DNA from 3 places in the Mesorhizobium sp. M7A.F.Ca.US.005.03.2.1 genome. Region 1 is predicted to be linked to each of the others. Evidence: predicted binding sites of a transcription regulator. Region 1 holds the regulator's gene; each other region holds the start of a gene.
The links. The regulator PhoB, encoded in region 1, activates phosphate uptake and scavenging genes when phosphate is short. The targets are predictions, from matches to a motif close to TGTCATNNANCTGTCAT.
Positions count from the first base shown of each region.

Region 2: a site for PhoB is predicted at 5,990-6,006, ahead of EN991_RS07745 (LTA synthase family protein). Genes of this name have one in related genera too.
Region 3: a site for PhoB is predicted at 1,210-1,226, ahead of EN991_RS04620 (acetoacetate decarboxylase). Genes of this name have one in related genera too.

Region 1 is NZ_RZRP01000561.1:371-4,217, forward strand. Features, by position in the region: gene EN991_RS25605 (ROK family protein) at 1-1,177, shown strand, start outside; gene phoB (phosphate regulon transcriptional regulator PhoB) at 1,194-1,883, opposite strand; gene phoU (phosphate signaling complex protein PhoU) at 1,900-2,607, opposite strand; gene pstB (phosphate ABC transporter ATP-binding protein PstB) at 2,634-3,452, opposite strand; partial or broken gene EN991_RS25625 (ABC transporter permease subunit) at 3,470-3,847, opposite strand.
Region 2 is NZ_RZRP01000090.1:5,035-12,075, reverse strand. Features, by position in the region: gene rplI (50S ribosomal protein L9) at 307-891, opposite strand; gene rpsR (30S ribosomal protein S18) at 1,110-1,358, opposite strand; gene rpsF (30S ribosomal protein S6) at 1,358-1,858, opposite strand; gene EN991_RS07750 (pilus assembly protein) at 2,311-3,972, shown strand; gene EN991_RS07745 (LTA synthase family protein) at 4,020-5,951, opposite strand; gene fabD (ACP S-malonyltransferase) at 6,229-7,041, shown strand, end outside.
Region 3 is NZ_RZRP01000045.1:370-7,410, forward strand. Features, by position in the region: partial or broken gene EN991_RS04615 (patatin-like phospholipase family protein) at 1-284, opposite strand, end outside; gene EN991_RS04620 (acetoacetate decarboxylase) at 332-1,078, opposite strand; gene EN991_RS04625 (3-hydroxybutyrate dehydrogenase) at 1,302-2,090, shown strand; gene EN991_RS04630 (NAD(P)H-dependent oxidoreductase) at 2,545-3,873, shown strand; gene EN991_RS04635 (thiamine pyrophosphate-dependent dehydrogenase E1 component subunit alpha) at 3,876-4,904, shown strand; gene EN991_RS04640 (alpha-ketoacid dehydrogenase subunit beta) at 4,904-5,902, shown strand; gene EN991_RS04645 (pyruvate dehydrogenase complex dihydrolipoamide acetyltransferase) at 5,906-7,041, shown strand, end outside.

The DNA of each region.
Region 1 (3,847 bases):
CGCCGGACAGCCGTCGCGCACCGAGATCGCCGCAACCACAAGCCTCAGCCATTCGACGATCTCGGCGATCTCATCCGACCTGATCGTCGAAGGCATCCTGACCGAAAGCAAGCCGAGCGAGGCCGGCTCGCTCAAACGCGGCCGTCCGCAGGTCGGCCTCAGCCTCAATCCGGAAGCGGCCGCGGTAATGACCGTGGTGCTGTCGCTGAACTTCCTCTCGGTCGCCGTCATCGACTATGCCGGCCAGGTAATATCCGAGGAACAGCGTCGGCTCGACACGCTGACGATGTCGCGCGACTCGCTGATCGGTGAGTGCACGGCAATCGTGCGGCGCCGCCTGGAAGATCCCGACCTGGACGTGCGCAGCATCGCTCGTATCGCGCTGGCCGTCCAGGGCATCACCGACACCCGTGCCCGCGCCATGCTGTGGTCGCCGATCACGCCGCACACCGACATCGCCTTCGCCGACATATTCGAAGAGGAGTTCGGCGTCCCCGCCATTATGGAGAACGACTGCAACATGATGGCGGTGGCGCTGCGCTGGCGCGATCCCGATCGTTACCGCGACGATTTCATCGCTATCCTTTTGTCGCACGGCATCGGCATGGGGCTGGTGCTGAAGGGCGAATTGTTCACCGGCACCCATTCCTCGGGCGGCGAATTCGGCCACATGATTCATCGGCCGAACGGGGCGCTGTGTCGCTGCGGACGGCGCGGCTGCGTCGAAGCCTATGCCGGCAATTATGCCATCTGGCGCAACGCGCGGCAGATGGGCGAGGATGCAGAACCCGTCGCCGATGTCAGCGACGCCGACATGCGCGCCCTGGCTGCCGCCGCCCGCGAGAGGGACGGACCGGAGCGGGAAGCCTACCGCAAGGCTGGCGAAGCGCTCGGCTACGGCCTCGGCAGCCTGTTCGCGCTGATCGATCCGGCCCCCGTCGCCATGGTCGGCGTCAGCGCCGCCGCCTTCGACCTGATCGAGCCGGCATTGCGGCAAGCGATTGCCCAGACCGCCGGCGGCCAGCATTCCAAGTCGATTTCCTTCGACACCGAGCCGAACGAACTGCCGCTGATCCGCGAAGGCTGCGCCATGCGGGCGCTGATCTTCGTCGATCAGGAGATTTTTGCGCCGGGCGTGCAGGCGAGATCCGGTCTCGGCGGCAAGAACGTGGCGTGAGTTCAAACGAGGGAGTTCAGTCCTCGCGAATGGCGTAACCCGCCCCACGGATGGTGCGGATGACATCGGGCATACGGCCGTTGTTGACCGCCTTGCGCAGCCGGCCGACATGCACATCGACCGTGCGTTCGTCGATGTAGATCGTCTCGCCCCAGACATTGTCGAGCAGTTGGCTGCGCGAGAACACGCGGCCTGGATGGCGCATCATGAATTCAAGCAGGCGGAATTCCGTCGGCCCGAGCCGGATTTCGCTCTTCTTGCGATAGACACGGTGCGATTCGCGATCGAGCACGATATCGCCGACCTTGAGCACGCTGGACAGCACTTCCGGCTTGGCCCGGCGCAGCAGCGCCTTGACCCTGGCCATGAACTCCGGCGTCGAGAAAGGCTTGACCAGATAGTCGTCGGCACCGGTCGAGAGGCCGCGCACGCGGTCGCTTTCCTCGCCTCGCGCGGTCAGCATGATGATCGGCAGCCGCTCGGTCTCGGGACGCATCCTTAGCCGGCGGCAGAGTTCGATACCGGAAACCGCAGGCACCATCCAGTCGAGCACCAGAAGGTCTGGAACGTTCTCCTGCAGCCGGATTTCGGCCTCGTCGCCGCGCGTCACCACCTCGACCTGGTAACCTTCGGATTCGAGATTGTAGCGGAGCAGCACGCCTAGCGGCTCCTCATCCTCCACCACCATGATGCGTGGCGCGATCATCGGCTGGTCACCCCTGTCATGCCGCTGGCGCGGACATTGCCGTCTCGTCCTGCTTCGGACGATTGGCTGGCAACTGCGTGCCGGTCAAAACATAATAGGCATTTTCGGCGATGTTGGTCACGTGGTCGCCGATCCGCTCGAGGTTCTTGGCGCAAAACAACAGGTGCGTGCACGCCGTGATGTTGCGCGGATCTTCCATCATGTAGGTCAGCAGTTCGCGGAACACCGATGTGTATTTGACGTCGATGCGTTCATCATTGTTTCTGAGCGTGGCAAGCGCTGCCGCGTCAGCGGCGGCATACTCGTCGACGACCCCCTGCACCTGGATCAGCACCAGCTGCGCCATCGCGTCGATCGAATGCGAAAGGTCGTGCGGCGTGACGCTCAGCCCGACAGTGCCGACGCGCTTGGCGATGTTCTTGGCAAGGTCACCGATGCGCTCGAGGTCGCCGGCCATGCGGATCGAACCGACTACCGCACGCAGATCGTTGGCCATTGGCTGGCGCTTGGCGATCAGCGTGATAGCACGATCGTCCAGCTCGCGCTGGCGTGCATCCATGATGGCGTCGTCGGAAACCACCCGCTGCGCCAGCGCATTGTCCGAATTGAGCAAAGCCCTGGTCGAGCCACCGACCATCGAGCGGGCGAGATCGCCCATGTCGCGGATCAGCTGGCTGATCTGCTCCAGATCCTCATCGAAAGATGCGACGGTATGTTCACCCATGATCTTCGTCCCTCATATGCCAGAGATCAGCCGAACCGGCCGGTGATGTAGTCCTGGGTGCGTTTGTCGTCGGGGGTGGTGAACATCTTGTCGGTGGCGCCCTCCTCGACCAGATAGCCAAGATGAAACATCGCGGTGCGCTGCGACACGCGCGCTGCCTGCTGCATCGAATGGGTGACGATGACGATCGTATAGTTCTGACGCAGTTCGTCGATAAGTTCCTCGACGCGAGCGGTGGCGATCGGGTCGAGCGCCGAACACGGTTCGTCCATCAGGATCACCTCGGGTGACACGGCGATGGCGCGTGCAATGCACAGGCGCTGCTGCTGGCCACCGGAAAGACCCGTGCCAGGTTCCTGCAAACGGTCCTTGACCTCGTTCCAGATCGCCGCCTTCTTCAGGCTGGACTCGACGATCTGATCCATGTCGGCCTTGCGCTTGGCCAATCCGTGGATGCGCGGACCATAGGCGACGTTCTCGTAGATCGACTTTGGGAACGGATTGGGTTTCTGGAACACCATGCCGACGCGCGCCCTGAGTTCGACGACATCGATGTTCTTGTCGTAGATGTCCTCTTCGTCGAGCGTGATCTTGCCGGTTACCCGTGCTGAATCGATGGTGTCGTTCATGCGGTTGAGGCAGCGCAGGAAGGTGGACTTGCCGCAGCCGGAGGGGCCGATCAGCGCCGTCACCTGGTTCAGGCGGACGTCGAGATCGACGTCGAACAGCGCCTGCTTCTCGCCGTAGAACACGCCGACCTTGTCGCCGCGCATTTTTATCACTTCGTTCGACTTCATCTTGTCGCCCACTGCGTTTTCAAGGGACTGTTCGGTCATGATGTTCATACCAAAATGCCTTTTTTCTACCAGCGCCGCTCGAACCGACGCCGAAGCACGATCGCGGTGATGTTCATGGCCATGAGGAAGACGAGCAGGATGATGATGGCGCCGGACATACGCTCGACGAAGGCGCGTTCGGCCTCGTTCGCCCACATATAGATCTGCACCGGCAGCGCGGTGGCCGGATCGAAAGGCGTCGTCGGTGGATCGGCGACGAAGGCGACCATGCCGATCAACAGCAGCGGCGCGGTTTCGCCGAGCGCGCGCGCAAGACCGATGATGGTGCCGGTGAGGATGCCGGGCGCGGCAAGCGGCAGGATGTGCTGGAACACCATCTGCATCTTGGAGGCGCCAAGACCGAGAGCTGCCGAGCGGATCGACGGCGGCACCGCAGCAAGCGC
Region 2 (7,041 bases), on a different contig from region 1:
TTCATGACCAAATGTCCCCTCTCGGCCAGACAGGCTGCCTTGGCGCGTGACCGCGAAAATCGGGATCGATTTCGCCGGAGATCTTGCGCCGAACCAAAGTTGCACAGCGTGCTTTGCGCGGCCAAAGGACGCGCGACGCCATAGTCTGCAACAATATATAGGGGTTCGAAAAGTTCCATTTGGCACAAAAATGCCCGGGCGCGAGGCCCGGGCATTGGTCCAGCATGGCTGGATGACGGCAAAGTGATCGGAGCTTGGCGTCAAGTCGTGATCAGCCCCATGGCTCCAATCGCTTGCGACGTGTGATCAGGCGTTGTCTTCGTCGCCTTCGAACTCGGTGTTCGGATCGAAGAAGTTCTCCGGCCGGGCGTTGTCGTTGATGTCGTCGCCATAGATGGCTTCGGCGGTGGTCAGCGTCTCGCCCTTGGCCTGGCGCTCGGCTTCGTCGGCCGTGCGGGCGATGTTGAGCGTGACGGTGACCTCGACTTCCGGATGCAGCGCGATCGCCACATTGGTGACACCGATGGTCTTGATCGGCTGGTTGAGCAGGATCTGGTTGCGGTTGATCGAAAAACCTTCCGCCGTCAGCAGATCGGCGATGTCGCGGGTCGAAACGGAACCGTAAAGCTGACCGGTTTCGCCGGCGGAGCGAACGGCGATGAAGCTCTTGCCGTCGAGCTTTTCAGCGACCTGGGCCGCTTCCGACTTGCGCTCGAGGTTGCGGGCTTCAAGCTGGGCGCGCTGGCCTTCGAACTTCTTCTTGTTGGCTTCGTTGGCGCGCAGCGCCTTGCCCTGCGGCAGCAGGAAGTTACGGGCGAAGCCGTCCTTGACCTTGACGGTATCGCCCATCTGGCCGAGGCGGGAAACGCGTTCGAGAAGAATGACGTCCATGGATTTGTTCCTTTGGTTGGACGCCAATCGATCGATGAGATCGGCGCCGAATGTCTTGGGAACAGGTCAGGAAGCTTGAGCGCCTTTGGCGCTGGTGTCGCTGTCCTGCCTGTGCGGCAGTTAGAGGTTTTGACCTCAACCCGGGATTTGATGTTCAACCCTGCGGCGCCCGTCGCCGTGGGAGAAGAGCGGGCGGCGAACCGCCCGCATTTGAGATATTAGCGAACCACGTAGGGCAGCAGGCCGAGGAAGCGGGCGCGCTTGATCGCCTTGGCGAGTTCGCGCTGCTTCTTCTGGCTGACGGCGGTGATGCGCGACGGCACGATCTTGCCACGCTCGGAAATGTAGCGCTGCAGCAGACGCACGTCCTTGTAGTCGATCTTGGGCGCGTTGGCGCCGGAGAACGGGCAGGTCTTGCGGCGGCGATGGAACGGGCGCCGGGTCGGGATCTGATTGATGTCGACCATTATTCTGCACCCCCTTCAAAGCCTTCGCGCGGACGGCGCGGACCACGATCGGCACCGGCGTCGCCGAACGAGCGCGGCGGACGATCGCCACGGTCGCCGCGATCACGATCGCCGAACGAACGCGGACCACGATCGCCACGGTCACGGTCGCCGAAGCCGCCGCGTTCCGAGCGCTCTTCGCGCTTCTGCATCATGGCCGACGGGCCTTCCTCATGCGCCTCGACCTTGATGGTCAGGAAACGCAGCACGTCTTCGGACAGGCCCATCTGGCGCTCCATCTCGTTGAGCGCGGCCGCCGGGCAATTCAGGTCCATCAGCGTGTAGTAGGCCTTCCGGTTCTTGTTGACCCGGTAGGTGAGGGACTTCAGTCCCCAGTTCTCGACCCGGCCGACGGACCCGCCATTTGCGGAGATGACACCCTTGTACTGTTCGACAAGCGCATCGACCTGCTGCTGCGAGAGGTCCTGCCGGGCAAGAAACACATGTTCGTAAAGAGCCATTATGTCTTATGCCTTTCTTCGTTTCTCTCCCGGTTCCCGGCGGCAAAAGCCTCTGCAACTTCTCTGACCCGCAAACCCTCGAAGGGGCAGGGGGAAGAAAGGAGCATGACGAGACGGTCGAGAGCGGAGACACGGGAGGCGGAAGCACTTCCGGCTTCACACGAAGGTTCTGAAAACCTCCGGCCCTCCGTTCAGCCCCCAGCAAGGACCGGCAGATTGCGGGCGTCTATACAGCAATCCGGCCGCAAAGCAAGGGCAAGCGGCATTCCCGTGTGTCGCAGGCGACGATCGGGAAGCAGCAACGGCCGGAGTCGTGGTTTCCGGCAACCACGTCTTAACCACACCAGCAGGTTGTGTGGAGTTGAAGCCTGGCCGTCAACGGTCGATTCATCATGGAAGGCGCAAAAGCCCGGACAACCGCGCAAAAGCGGCAAGCATTTCCGGGGGTAAGGATGCTTCTCAACAAATTATGGCGCTCGAAGAGCGGCAATTTCACGCTTGTGCTGGGACTGGGTTTGCCGGTCATCCTGACGGCAGTCGCTTTCGCAACCGATGTCTCGACCCTTATGCGGGCCAAGAGCAATTTGCAGAACGCTCTCGATTCGGCAAACCTTGCTTCTTCGCACCTTGGCGATCTCGACATCACCCGCAATGACGCTTTCAACCGCTATTTCCAGGCCAACATCGTCGGTCATGGCGAGCTCGACAATGCGCAGGCGACGTTGACTGTCGACAAGGGCGTCAACTTCGTCAAGACCAAGGCGGTTGCCTCGGCGGACGTCCATCTCAACTTCGCCTTCCTGTTCGGCGACAGCAAGCACATCGTGGTCGATGCCTCGGCGGTCGAATCGAACAACCAGCTCGAAGTCGTGCTGGTGCTGGACAACACCGGCTCGATGGCCGGCGCGCGGATGACGGCGCTGAGGACGGCGACAAAATCGTTGCTCGACACGCTCGAAGCGGCGAAATCGCCAACGCGCAAGATCCGCGCCTCGCTGGTTCCTTTCGTGACGGCCGTCAACGTCAATGGCGACGGCTTCGACCCGTCCTGGATCGACATGGACGGCAAGTCCTCAACCAACGGCGTCAATTTTCCCGTCATCTACGGCAAGCGGCCGAACCACATGGCGCTTTTCAAACAGCTCAAGAAGACCGGATGGGCCGATGCCGGATGGAATGGCACCGGATGGAAAGGTTGCGTCGAGGCGCGGCCAGGCGCTTACAATATCTCCGACACGCCACCCGACCCGGCCAAGCCCGACACGCTGTTCGTGCCCTACTTTGCGCCGGATGATCCCGAAGACGCCCAGAAGCCGTCTGGCTCCTATGGCAATTCGGATAAATACTACAACAACTCCTATCTCAACGATGTCAGCGACAAAACCAGGCTTGCCCAGTCGGGCATCAACATTCTGGGCATCGATCTCAGCAACCTGCTCGGCAATCTCATTGAACTTCTGTCGCCCGATGACAGGGATGCCAGGGAAAAGATCGCCAAATATGTTGCGCCCGCCAAGGAACTCATCACCGAGATCGGCTCTCCCATCACTGTCGGCCCGAACCGTGCGTGTCCGACCCCGGTGGTCCCCCTGACCGACGATTTCGACAAGCTGCGCAAGGCGGCCAGTCAGATGACCGAGTGGAATGGCTCGGGTACCAATGTCTCCGAGGGCCTGTCGTGGGGTATGCGCGTGCTGTCGCCTGCCGCGCCCTACACCGACGGAGCGCCGTGGAAGACGCCTGGGATCAGTAAGATAGTGCTGTTGCTCACCGACGGCGAGAACGTCGTCTATGGCGCCAGCGAACAAGAATCGACAAAGTCGGATTACACATCCTATGGCTATCTGGCTGGCGGCCGCTTCGGATCGGACAACCAGACGACCGCTGCGCGCAATGTCGACGGCTGGACCAAAAACGTTTGCACGCAATTGAAGAACGAGGGCGTGCAGATCTACACCATGGTGCTGCAATCCGACACCGCAGCCAACCGTGCGCTTTACAGCGCCTGCGCCTCGGATCCGAGCAACTATTATGCCGTCAACGATCCGACCAAACTGCCGAACGTGTTCCTTCAGATCGCCAACAATTTCACGAAGCTGCAATTGACCAACTGAACACGCGAACCGAGACGGACCAGCAGGCTCCGAGGGAATCGCTGGCCTCAACTCGTATGCGCGGCGACAATCTTGTCGACCGTTTCGGGGAAGAAGTCGGGCGCCGCGTGGCGTTTGCCGAACATCATATCGTACTGCAGCAGGCGGAAATCGCGGATCGCCGGATCGATCTCCTTCTGCCGCGCCCAATCGGGCGTGGCCTCGCCAGCCGGCGTCAGCAGCAAATTGCGGTCGACGACACGGTAGTGTTCGCTCATCTCGCCCAGGAAGCCGGTGTAGTAGGGATGGCTGATGCCGGCCGTCTTCAGGATATGATAGGGCAGGAAGGCCGGGCTGACGGCGCCCATGTGCTCAGCCGGCCCGGTGCGGTTCGACCAGATGACCAGCGGCGTCTCATGATGCTCGAGGGCAGCCTCGGGCGACGCTTCCTTGCGCGGCGCGACATTGTCCTTCAGGAAGCCGGTTTCGACATAAACCGGCCCGAGCGGCGGCAGATGGTCGCCGAAGAAGGCGATTACGGTTGGGCGGGAGCGTGTCTTTGCCCATTCGACGAGGCGTTCGAGACCGCGATCGGCATCGGCTGAGCCTTCGGCGTAGCTGAGCAGCGATTCGCGCGCCCACTGACTGATCGGCGCCTGCACCCTGTGCGTGGGACTGTAATAGCGGTTCGGTTCGTAGGGACCGTGGTTTTGCAGGCTGACCGCAAAGAAGAACACCGGCTCTTCGCTGGCGTCGGCCTCGCTGATGATCTCGTCGGTCATCGCGGCATCCGATGCCAGTGGCCCGCGCTTTTGCATTGGCGGCAGCGTCTCTTCCGACTTGAAATCGTTGAAGCCGAAATCGGCGTAGACCGCGCCACGGTTCCAGAACCAGTTGGTGCCCGGATGGATGGCGCGCGCCCGATAACCCTGGCTCTTGAGGAAGGTTGCCAGCGACGGCGTCGGCGTGCGCACATATTGCTGGTAGGGGATGCTGCCGGCCGGCAGGAACGCGTTGGAGAAGCCGGTCAGCGCCTCGAACTCGATATTGGCGGTCATGCCGCCGAACTCCGGCGAGAACATCGAGCCGGAGCGCAGCGCCCGCACATTGGGGATCGGATCGGGCGTGATGGTGACGCCGGGCAGCTTGGTCGGGTCCCAGAAGGACTCGCTCATGACGATGATGATGTCAGGCTTCTCGGCCGGCACCGAGGCGGTCACATCGGGCCTGGCGATCGCCGCGATCGCCTTGTCGGAATAGCCCGGCGGCGCAGAGACATGCGCCATCGGCACATTGAGCGCAAAGGCCAGCGCAAAACCGTTGGAGGCATAGTTTTCCTTCTGGTCCCACATGATCGGGATGATCTGCAACCGGTCCCTGGTCCAGGAGAAGGTGGCATAGTCCATGATCGAAACGAAGAAGGCGAGCAGCGGCACTGCCAGCGTCAGCCGCGCAAGGCGTCCCTTGCGGCTGAGTGCGGGAACCTTGCGGCGCCACATCCGCCAGCCATAGACGAGCAGCGACAGGCCGGCGACGATGCCGACGACCATGGCGAGCGCGGTCATCGGCCGGTCGCGCACCAAAAGCGGCAACAGCGCAAAGATCTGGCGGGCATAGAGGAAATCGGTCGGATAGAGCGGATCGCCGAGATAATGCGACTTCTGGTGGCCGACGAAGGCAAGCGATAGCGTCAGCGGCGCGACGATCATCAGGCTCTGATGGCTGCGGCCCAGCACCGCATCGAGGCCGATCAGGATCAGCGCGAACACGACGATGGTGGTCCAGCCCGGCTTGAGCGGCTGCAGGAAGAAGGAGACCGTGCCGGCAAAGTCGCCGCGCACGATCAGTTCGATGGCAAACACCAGGACGGCGGCGATCGCCAGGCTGATCAGCCCATAGCGCACGACCGGCCATCTCCTGCCCGGCAGATAGCCGGTGGAGGGGTCGTCTTCCAGGAACTGTGGCGCGGCCTTGCCGGCGCGTTTGTAACTCTTTGCCACTTTAACTTCCCCACCCAGCGACAAGCACGTCACTCGATTGTCATGGAATTGTCACGCAAAGCTAGCGCCTGTGGCCAAAATAAGAAGAGCCAGCAAACGAATCGTGAGCGGTTTTCATCAGGAGTGATCGCCAAAAAGCCTTTCGGAACAGGCACTCGGCGGATGAAGCTGCCGTCGAGCAGGGTCGAACCGGGCTTGACTTGGCGGCCTGCCTTGCGTCACAGGCAAGAAAAACTCGTCTATCAGGCAAGCAAAACCAGCCCTTGGGAGCCCGCGCATGGCCGTTGCATTCACCTTTCCTGGACAAGGCAGCCAGGCAGTCGGCATGGGCAAGGATCTCGCCGAGGCCTTTCCCGAGGCGCGCAGAATTTTCCAGGAAGTCGACGACGCGCTCGGCGAAAACCTGTCGAAGCTGATCTGGGAAGGGCCGGAAGAGACGTTGATGCTGACCGCCAACGCGCAGCCGGCGCTGATGGCGGTGTCGCTGGCCGCGATCCGGGCGCTGGAATCGCGCGGCTTCTCGCTGAAAGGCAAGGTCGCCTATGTCGCCGGTCATTCGCTGGGCGAATATTCGGCGCTCGCGGCCGCTGGCTTCGTTTCGGTTGCCGATGCCGCCAGGCTGCTGCGCATCCGCGGCAATGCCATGCAGGCGGCGGTGCCGGCCGGCGAGGGCGCCATGGCGGCGATCATCGGATTGGAACAGGCCGATGTCGAAGCCGCTTGCGCGGAAGCCGCCAAAGGCTCCGTCTGCCAGATCGCCAACGACAATGGCGGCGGCCAACTGGTCATTTCCGGCGCCAGGGCCGCGGTCGAACTGGCGGCGAAACTGTGCACTGAGAAAGGCGCCAAGCGCGCACTGATGCTGCAGGTGTCCGCGCCCTTCCATTCGGCGCTGATGGCGCCGGCCGCGAACGTCATGCGCGACGCACTCGCCGGTGTGACAAAGAATGCGCCGGTCGTTCCCGTCCTCTCCAATGTCACGGTCAGCCCGACCAGCGATCCGGACGAGATCGCCCGCCGCCTGGTCGAGCAGATAACCGGCCGCGTACGTTGGCGCGAGACCGTGGAGTGGTTCGGCGCAAATGGCGTC
Region 3 (7,041 bases), on a different contig from region 1:
TAGGCCCAGATCTTGCGACCCGAAATCGTCTGCCAGAATTGCTCGAGGCGCTGCAGCCGGCGGCTCGACTCATTGCCGGCGATGATCGCCGCATTGATGGCGCCGATCGATACGCCGGAAAGCCAGCTCGGCTCGCAGCCGGCCTCTGCCAATGCCTGGTACACCCCAGCCTGGTAGGCGCCGAGCGCGCCGCCTCCCTGAAACACCAGCGCGACGCGGTCATACTGCGCCGAGATCTCCGCGATGGTGGCGGTGGCCTCCTTGTTGCGATTGCGTTCGAGCACGGCTTTGGTCTCCGACTTCTGTTTGGGCTCTGAAAGGCTTGTGCAGCTCAGGTGCGGTCGGCGAGATAATCGTGAACCACTTCGCCCAGCCCAAGCGTCAGATCGGCGGTGAAGTGGACGGCGGATACGATGTCGAGCACCGGCAGCCGCGCCACGTCGGCCATGACGTGCGGCCGCAAATCGAGTGCGGCGGGCGCTGTCCAGGCTTCCTTCAGCGTGATGTCGGTGAGGTGGTAGCGGACCAGTTCGCAGATGCGCGGCGTGCCGTCGACATGCGGGACGATCTTGATCAGGAAATTGGGCGCGGCCAGCGAAGCGAGGACAGAGCCGTGATCGGCTTTCTTGTGCTTGTAGCCCATCGTGCCGGTGGCGCACAGAACGCTGCCATAGTGCAGCGTGCCGACGATGACCTCGCCTTCATGCACGATCTTGGGATTGGCAAGCTTCTTGGGAAAGCCCCACAGTTCGCGGCCGCCGGCGATCGGCGCGTCGTCGTCGAGATACATCGAATGGACGTAGGCGCCGTGCTGGCCCTTGTAGCGCACCGGGATGACCTGGCCGGTCTCGGTGTAGTCGCCGAAACCGGTCGAGTCAGGCATGCGGATGAATTCGTATTTGACCAGCGGCTCGTCGATCTCCAGCGGCTCCGGCACGACAGCCTCTAGCGCCTCGCGCGTCGTGCGGTAGGTGATGATGACGTATTCGCGGTTGAAGAAACGGTACGGCCCGGGCGGAAAGGAGGGGTTGGTCAGCGGCATCGCATAGGCGCGCTTCACGACATCGGCGATCTGCAAGGCTGTAGCCCCATTTTGGTTCAGGAATGACTGCGCGAATGCGCTCCGGATTATGTTGCACGGCACCATGACAGTGCCGTGTCAGCCGCCTGACAGCCGCCCAAGAGGCCTGTCGACGGCCGTCTCAACCCTGTAATCGCACCGACATATGGCTATGGCACTGTCATGGTGCGGCGCACAAAGGCGGCCCCGTTCGTTCCCTCCCACCTCTTGCGAGATCATCATGGGTTTCCTGTCTTCGAAGAACGCCCTCGTCACCGGCTCGACCAGCGGCATCGGCCTGGCCATCGCCCGCGCCTTTGCCGCCGAAGGCGCCAATGTCACCATCAACGGCCTTGGCGATGCGGCTGCCATCGAGCAGGAGCGCGCCGGCATCGAGAAGGATTTCGGCGTCAAGTGCCGCTATTCCGGTGCCAACATGATGGATGGCGCGGCGGTCAGCGCCATGGTGCATGAGGCCGAGGCTGCCTTCGGCAGTCTCGATATCCTGGTCAACAATGCCGGCATCCAGCATGTCGCGCCGATCGAGGAGTTTCCCGATGACATGTGGGAAGCCATCATCCGCATCAATCTGCTCGCCGCGTTCTACGCCATCAAGGCGGCACTGCCGGGCATGAAGGCGCGCAAATGGGGCCGTATCATCAACACCGCCTCGGCGCATGCGCTGGTCGCCTCGCCGTTCAAGTCGGCCTATGTGTCGGCCAAGCACGGCATTGCGGGCCTCACCAAGACGGTAGCGCTCGAAGCAGCGCTCGACGGCGTCACCGTCAATGCGATCGCGCCGGGCTATGTCTGGACGCCGCTGGTCGAAAGGCAGATTCCCGACACGATGAAGGCGCGCGGCATGACCGAGGAACAGGTCAAGCACGATGTGCTGCTCGCCGCCCAGCCGACCAAGGAATTCGTCACCGTCGACGAGCTCGCCGCGCTGACGCTGTTCCTGTGTTCGGACGCGGCCAGGCAGGTCACCGGCACCACCTTGCCGATGGATGGCGGCTGGACGGCACAGTAGAGGGTAATCCAAGCGTTCCGTTTGCCTGCTGGTGCCGCTGGCAGAAAAGCACCCGGCTATGCCGTGATCTTAATCAATGCGGATGGCGTGGTCGTGCATTTCCATGATTTTGCGATCGACGCGGCGGGTTGCCCGCCTCCGGCAGGCTTCGCGGGACACTGAGCAGGACTTCCCGCGAGGGCCAAGATGCCGCCAGTCGCATGTGCCGGCCTATTGCACGGCAGCGCAACAGGCTGCGCCGTTGGCTGAGCTGAACGATCCCAACCGATGCCCATCCGCGCACTGACGGCGACTGCGCGGCATCGGGTTTCCCAGCCTCTTTCTCGTCCCGCCGGACTACGGTGAAAGTGTCCGAAAAAGCACGGGAATATGGACATTAGTCTTGACAGAAATACAGATGTTCAATACCCGTCAGGCAATCGAACAAGCCTGCATTATGGGAGGAACGAGCGGTATGGCTTCCAATGTTTCGTTGACGGGTCTTGCCCGCGATCTCGAGGAACGCGCAAAGTCGGGCAAGCCTATCCGCATCGGCCTGATCGGCTCGGGCGAGATGGGAACCGACATCGTCACTCGTGTCGCCCATATGTCGGGCATCGAGATCGGCGCCATTTCCGAACTGAACCTGCCGGCTGCCAGCAAGGCCGTCGATATCGCTTTCCAGGAAACCGGGCATGCGCGCGAAGTGTCGAATGCTTCGGCTATGACGTCGGCGATGGAAGCCGGCAAGGTGGCGGTCACCAACGACGCCGACCTTGTCATCAACAATGATCTGATCGACGTCGTCATCGATGCCACCGGGGTTCCCGCCGTTGGCGCCGAGATCGGGCTGCGCGCCATGGAGCATGGCAAGCATCTGGTGATGATGAATGTCGAGGCCGACGTCACCATCGGCGCCTATCTGAAAAGCGAGGCCGACCGGCTCGGCGTCACCTATTCACTGGGCGCCGGCGATGAGCCGTCCTCCTGCATGGAGCTGATCGAGTTCGTCTCGGCCATGGGTCACCCGATCGTTGCCGCCGGCAAGGGCAAGAACAATCCGCTCAACATCGACGCCATTCCCCCGGACTATGAGGAGGAAGCCAAGCGCCGGCACATGAATGTCCGCATGCTGGTCGAATTCGTCGACGGCTCCAAGACCATGGTCGAGATGGCGGCAATCGCCAATGCCACCGGCCTGGTTCCAGACAAGGCTGGCATGCATGGCCCGGCGGCGACGCTTGGCGAACTGTCCAAGGTGCTGGTGCCGCAGAAGGATGGCGGCGTTCTGTCGAAGGTCGGCGTCGTCGACTATTCGATCGGCAAGGGTGTCGCGCCCGGCGTCTTCGTCGTTGCCGACATGTCGCATCCGCGCATCTCCGAGCGCATGGAAGATCTGAAGATGGGCAAAGGCCCGTATTTCACTTTCCATCGTCCCTATCACCTGACCTCGCTCGAGGTGCCGCTGACCTGCGCGCGCGTCGTGCTCTACGGCAAGGCCGACATGGTGCCGCTGGCCAAGCCGGTGGCCGAAGTCGCCGCCGTGGCCAAGAAGGACATGAAGCCCGGCGAGAAGCTCGATGCGATCGGCGAATATTGCTACCGCGCCTGGATCATGACGACGCCTGAGGCGCGCGCCGCCAAGGCCGTTCCCTGCGGCCTGCTGCAGGGCGGCTCGGTCACCGCGCCGATCAAGAAGGGCGAACTCATAACCTATGCGAATGCAGCGCCCGCGGCGGGCTCCAAGATCGCCGAACTGCGCGCTCGCCAGGACAAGCTCGTCTATGGGACCGTGGGAGCGTGATCATGGCCACAGCCAGCAAAGCCGTCACTGACAGTCGCGCCAATCTGCCCTTCGTCTACCGCCAGTACAGCGCCGAGCAGCTCAAGCAGGTGCTCCACAAGATGTACCTGATCCGCCGCTTCGAAGAGGGCGCGGAGGAGTGCTACACGCGCGGCCTCATCCATGGCACCATGCATTTGTCGATCGGCCAGGAAGCCAGCGCCATGGGCATCTGCATGCCGCTTGCCGAGGATGACCAGATCACCTCGACGCATCGCGGTCACGGCCACTGCATTGCCAAGGGCGCCGAGGTCAAGCGCATGTTCGCCGAGTTCTTCGGCAAGACCACAGGCTATTGCAAGGGCCGTGGCGGCTCGATGCACATCGCCGATGTCGGCAAGGGCAATCTCGGCGCCAATGGCATCGTCGGTGGCGGTATTCCGATCGCCGTCGGGGCGGCATTGTCCTCCAAGATGATGAAGACCGGCAAGGTCGTGGTCTCCTTCTTCGGCGATGGCGCCAACAATGAAGGCGCTTTCCACGAGGCGCTCAACATGGCGGCGGTCTGGAAGCTGCCTGTCATTTTCGTCTGCGAGAACAATGGCTACGGCATGTCGACATCGACAGCCCGCTCGACCGCGGTCAAGAACATCGCCGAGCGCGCCGCCGCCTATTCGATGCCGGGCGTCATCGTCAACGGCAACATCTTCTCCGAGGTCGCCGAGGCGTCTCATCAGGCTGTTGCCCGAGCCCGCGCCGGCGAGGGGCCGACGCTGATCGAGTCCAAGACCTACCGCCATCGCGGCCATTCCAAGAGCGACCGCAACCGCTATCGCACCAAGGAAGAGATCGAGGACTGGATGTCGAACCGCGATCCGATCACCCTGTTCGAAAGCGAGCTCAGGGAATTCGGCTTCATCGACGACAAGGGCATCGAGGCCATTCGCGATGCCGTGGCGCAAGAGATCGCCGAGGGCATCGAGTTCGCCAAGGCGAGCCCATCGCCCGATATCAGCGAGACCGGCAATTACGTGTATACGGAGCAGGCGTGATGGACGCGATGGTGCGTGAACTGAGCTACGCCCAGGCGATCCAGGAAGCCATGGCGATCGCCATGGACATGGACGAACGCGTTTTCCTGATGGGCGAGGATATCGGCGTCTATGGCGGCGCCTTCCAGGTCACCGGCGACCTGGTCGAACGTTACGGCGCTGACCGCGTCATCGACACGCCGATTTCGGAACTGGGCGGCGCGGGCGTCGCGGTGGGCGCTGCCCTCACCGGCATGCGGCCGATCTTCGAGTTCCAGTTTTCCGATTTCGCCACGCTTGCCATGGAGCAGATCGTCAACCAGGCGGCCAAGATGCGCTTCATGCTGGGCGGCGAGGTTTCGGTTCCCGTGGTGATGCGCTTTCCCGCCGGTTCCGGCACCGGTGCGGCGGCTCAGCACAGCCAGAGCCTCGAAGCCTGGCTCGGCCATGTGCCGGGTCTGAAAGTCATCCAGCCGGCGACCCCCTATGATGCCAAGGGCATGCTTTTGGCGGCGGTCGCCGATCCCGATCCGGTCATGATCTTCGAGCACAAGCTGCTCTACAAGCTGAAGGGCCCGGTGCCCGAAGGCTATTACACCGTGCCGATCGGCAAGGCCGATATCCGCCGCGAGGGCCGGGATCTCACCATCGTCGCCACCTCGATCATGGTGCAGAAGGCGCTCGACGCGGCAGCCGTGCTGGAGAGCGAAGGCATCGACGTCGAAGTCGTCGATCTTCGGACCATCCGGCCGATGGACAAGCAGACCGTCATCGACAGCGTCAAGAAGACGTCGCGGCTGCTATGCGTCTACGAAGCGGTCAAGACGCTGGGCATCGGCGCCGAGGTCAGCGCCATGATCGCCGAGAGCGAAGCGTTCGACTATCTCGACGCGCCGATCGTGCGGCTGGGCGGCGCCGAAACGCCGATCCCCTACAATCCGGAACTCGAGAAGGCGACGGTGCCGCAAATTCCGGACATTATCACCGCCGCGCGCGACCTCGTGAAAGGGGTTCGCTGAGATATGCCGACCGAAGTCATTCTTCCCAAGGTCGACATGGACATGGCGACTGGACAGATCTCGCGCTGGTTTGCCGAGGAGGGCGCGCACGTCAAGAAGGGCGATGTGCTGTTCGAGATCGAGACCGACAAGGCGGCGATGGAAATCGATGCGCCGGCCAGCGGCGTCCTGCGCGATGTCACCGGCAAAGAGGGTGTCGATATTGCGGTCGGCGCTGCCGTGGCGTGGATCTATGCCGACGGTGAGGCCTATGGGGCTGATGCTGCTGCGGCCAAGCACGACAAGGCGCCAATCTCCCCACCCGTGGGGGAGATGTCGACGAAGTCGACAGAGGAGGGCGCTGTCGCGCCAACGTCTCATTCTGTCACTCACCCCTCTGCCCTGCCCTCTTTGCCGCCACTTGGCATCTCCCCCACAAGGGGGGAGATCGGCCAATCGCCATCGGCCGGCCGTGCAACACCGCTTGCCCGGCGCCTGGCCCGTGAGGCCGGCCTGAACCTCTCGACCGTATCTGGGACCGGCCCGCATGGCCGGGTGGTGAGGGCGGATGTCGACGCGGCCATTGCCGGTGGCGGCGCCCAGACGGCGCCTGCCGCCAAGGCTCCGGCTGGCGTGCCGGCTGCTGCTCCTGCCGCGCCGGTAAAGGCGATGTCGGACGATCAGGTCCTGAAACTGTTCGAACAGGGCTCCTACGACCTTGTCCCGCATGACAATATGCGCAAGACCATTGCGCGCCGCCTGGTCGAGGCCAAGACCACCATTCCGCATTTCTACCTGACGCTCGACTGCGAGCTCGATGCGCTGCTGGCGCTGCGCACGCACATCAATGCGGCAGCCCCGGTGAAGAAGACCGACAAGGGCGAGGCACCGGCCTACAAGCTGTCGGTCAACGATATGGTCATCAAGGCGATGGCGATGGCGCTGAAGGCAGTGCCCGATGCCAATGCCTCGTGGACCGAAAGCGCCATGGTCAAGCACAGGCACGCCGATGTCGGCGTTGCGGTGTCGATCCCCGGCGGCCTGATCACACCGATCATTCGGCATGCCGACGAAAAGACGCTGTCCACCATCTCCAACGAGATGAAGGATCTGGCCAGTCGCGCGCGCAGCCGCAAGCTGAAGCCGGAAGAGTATCAGGG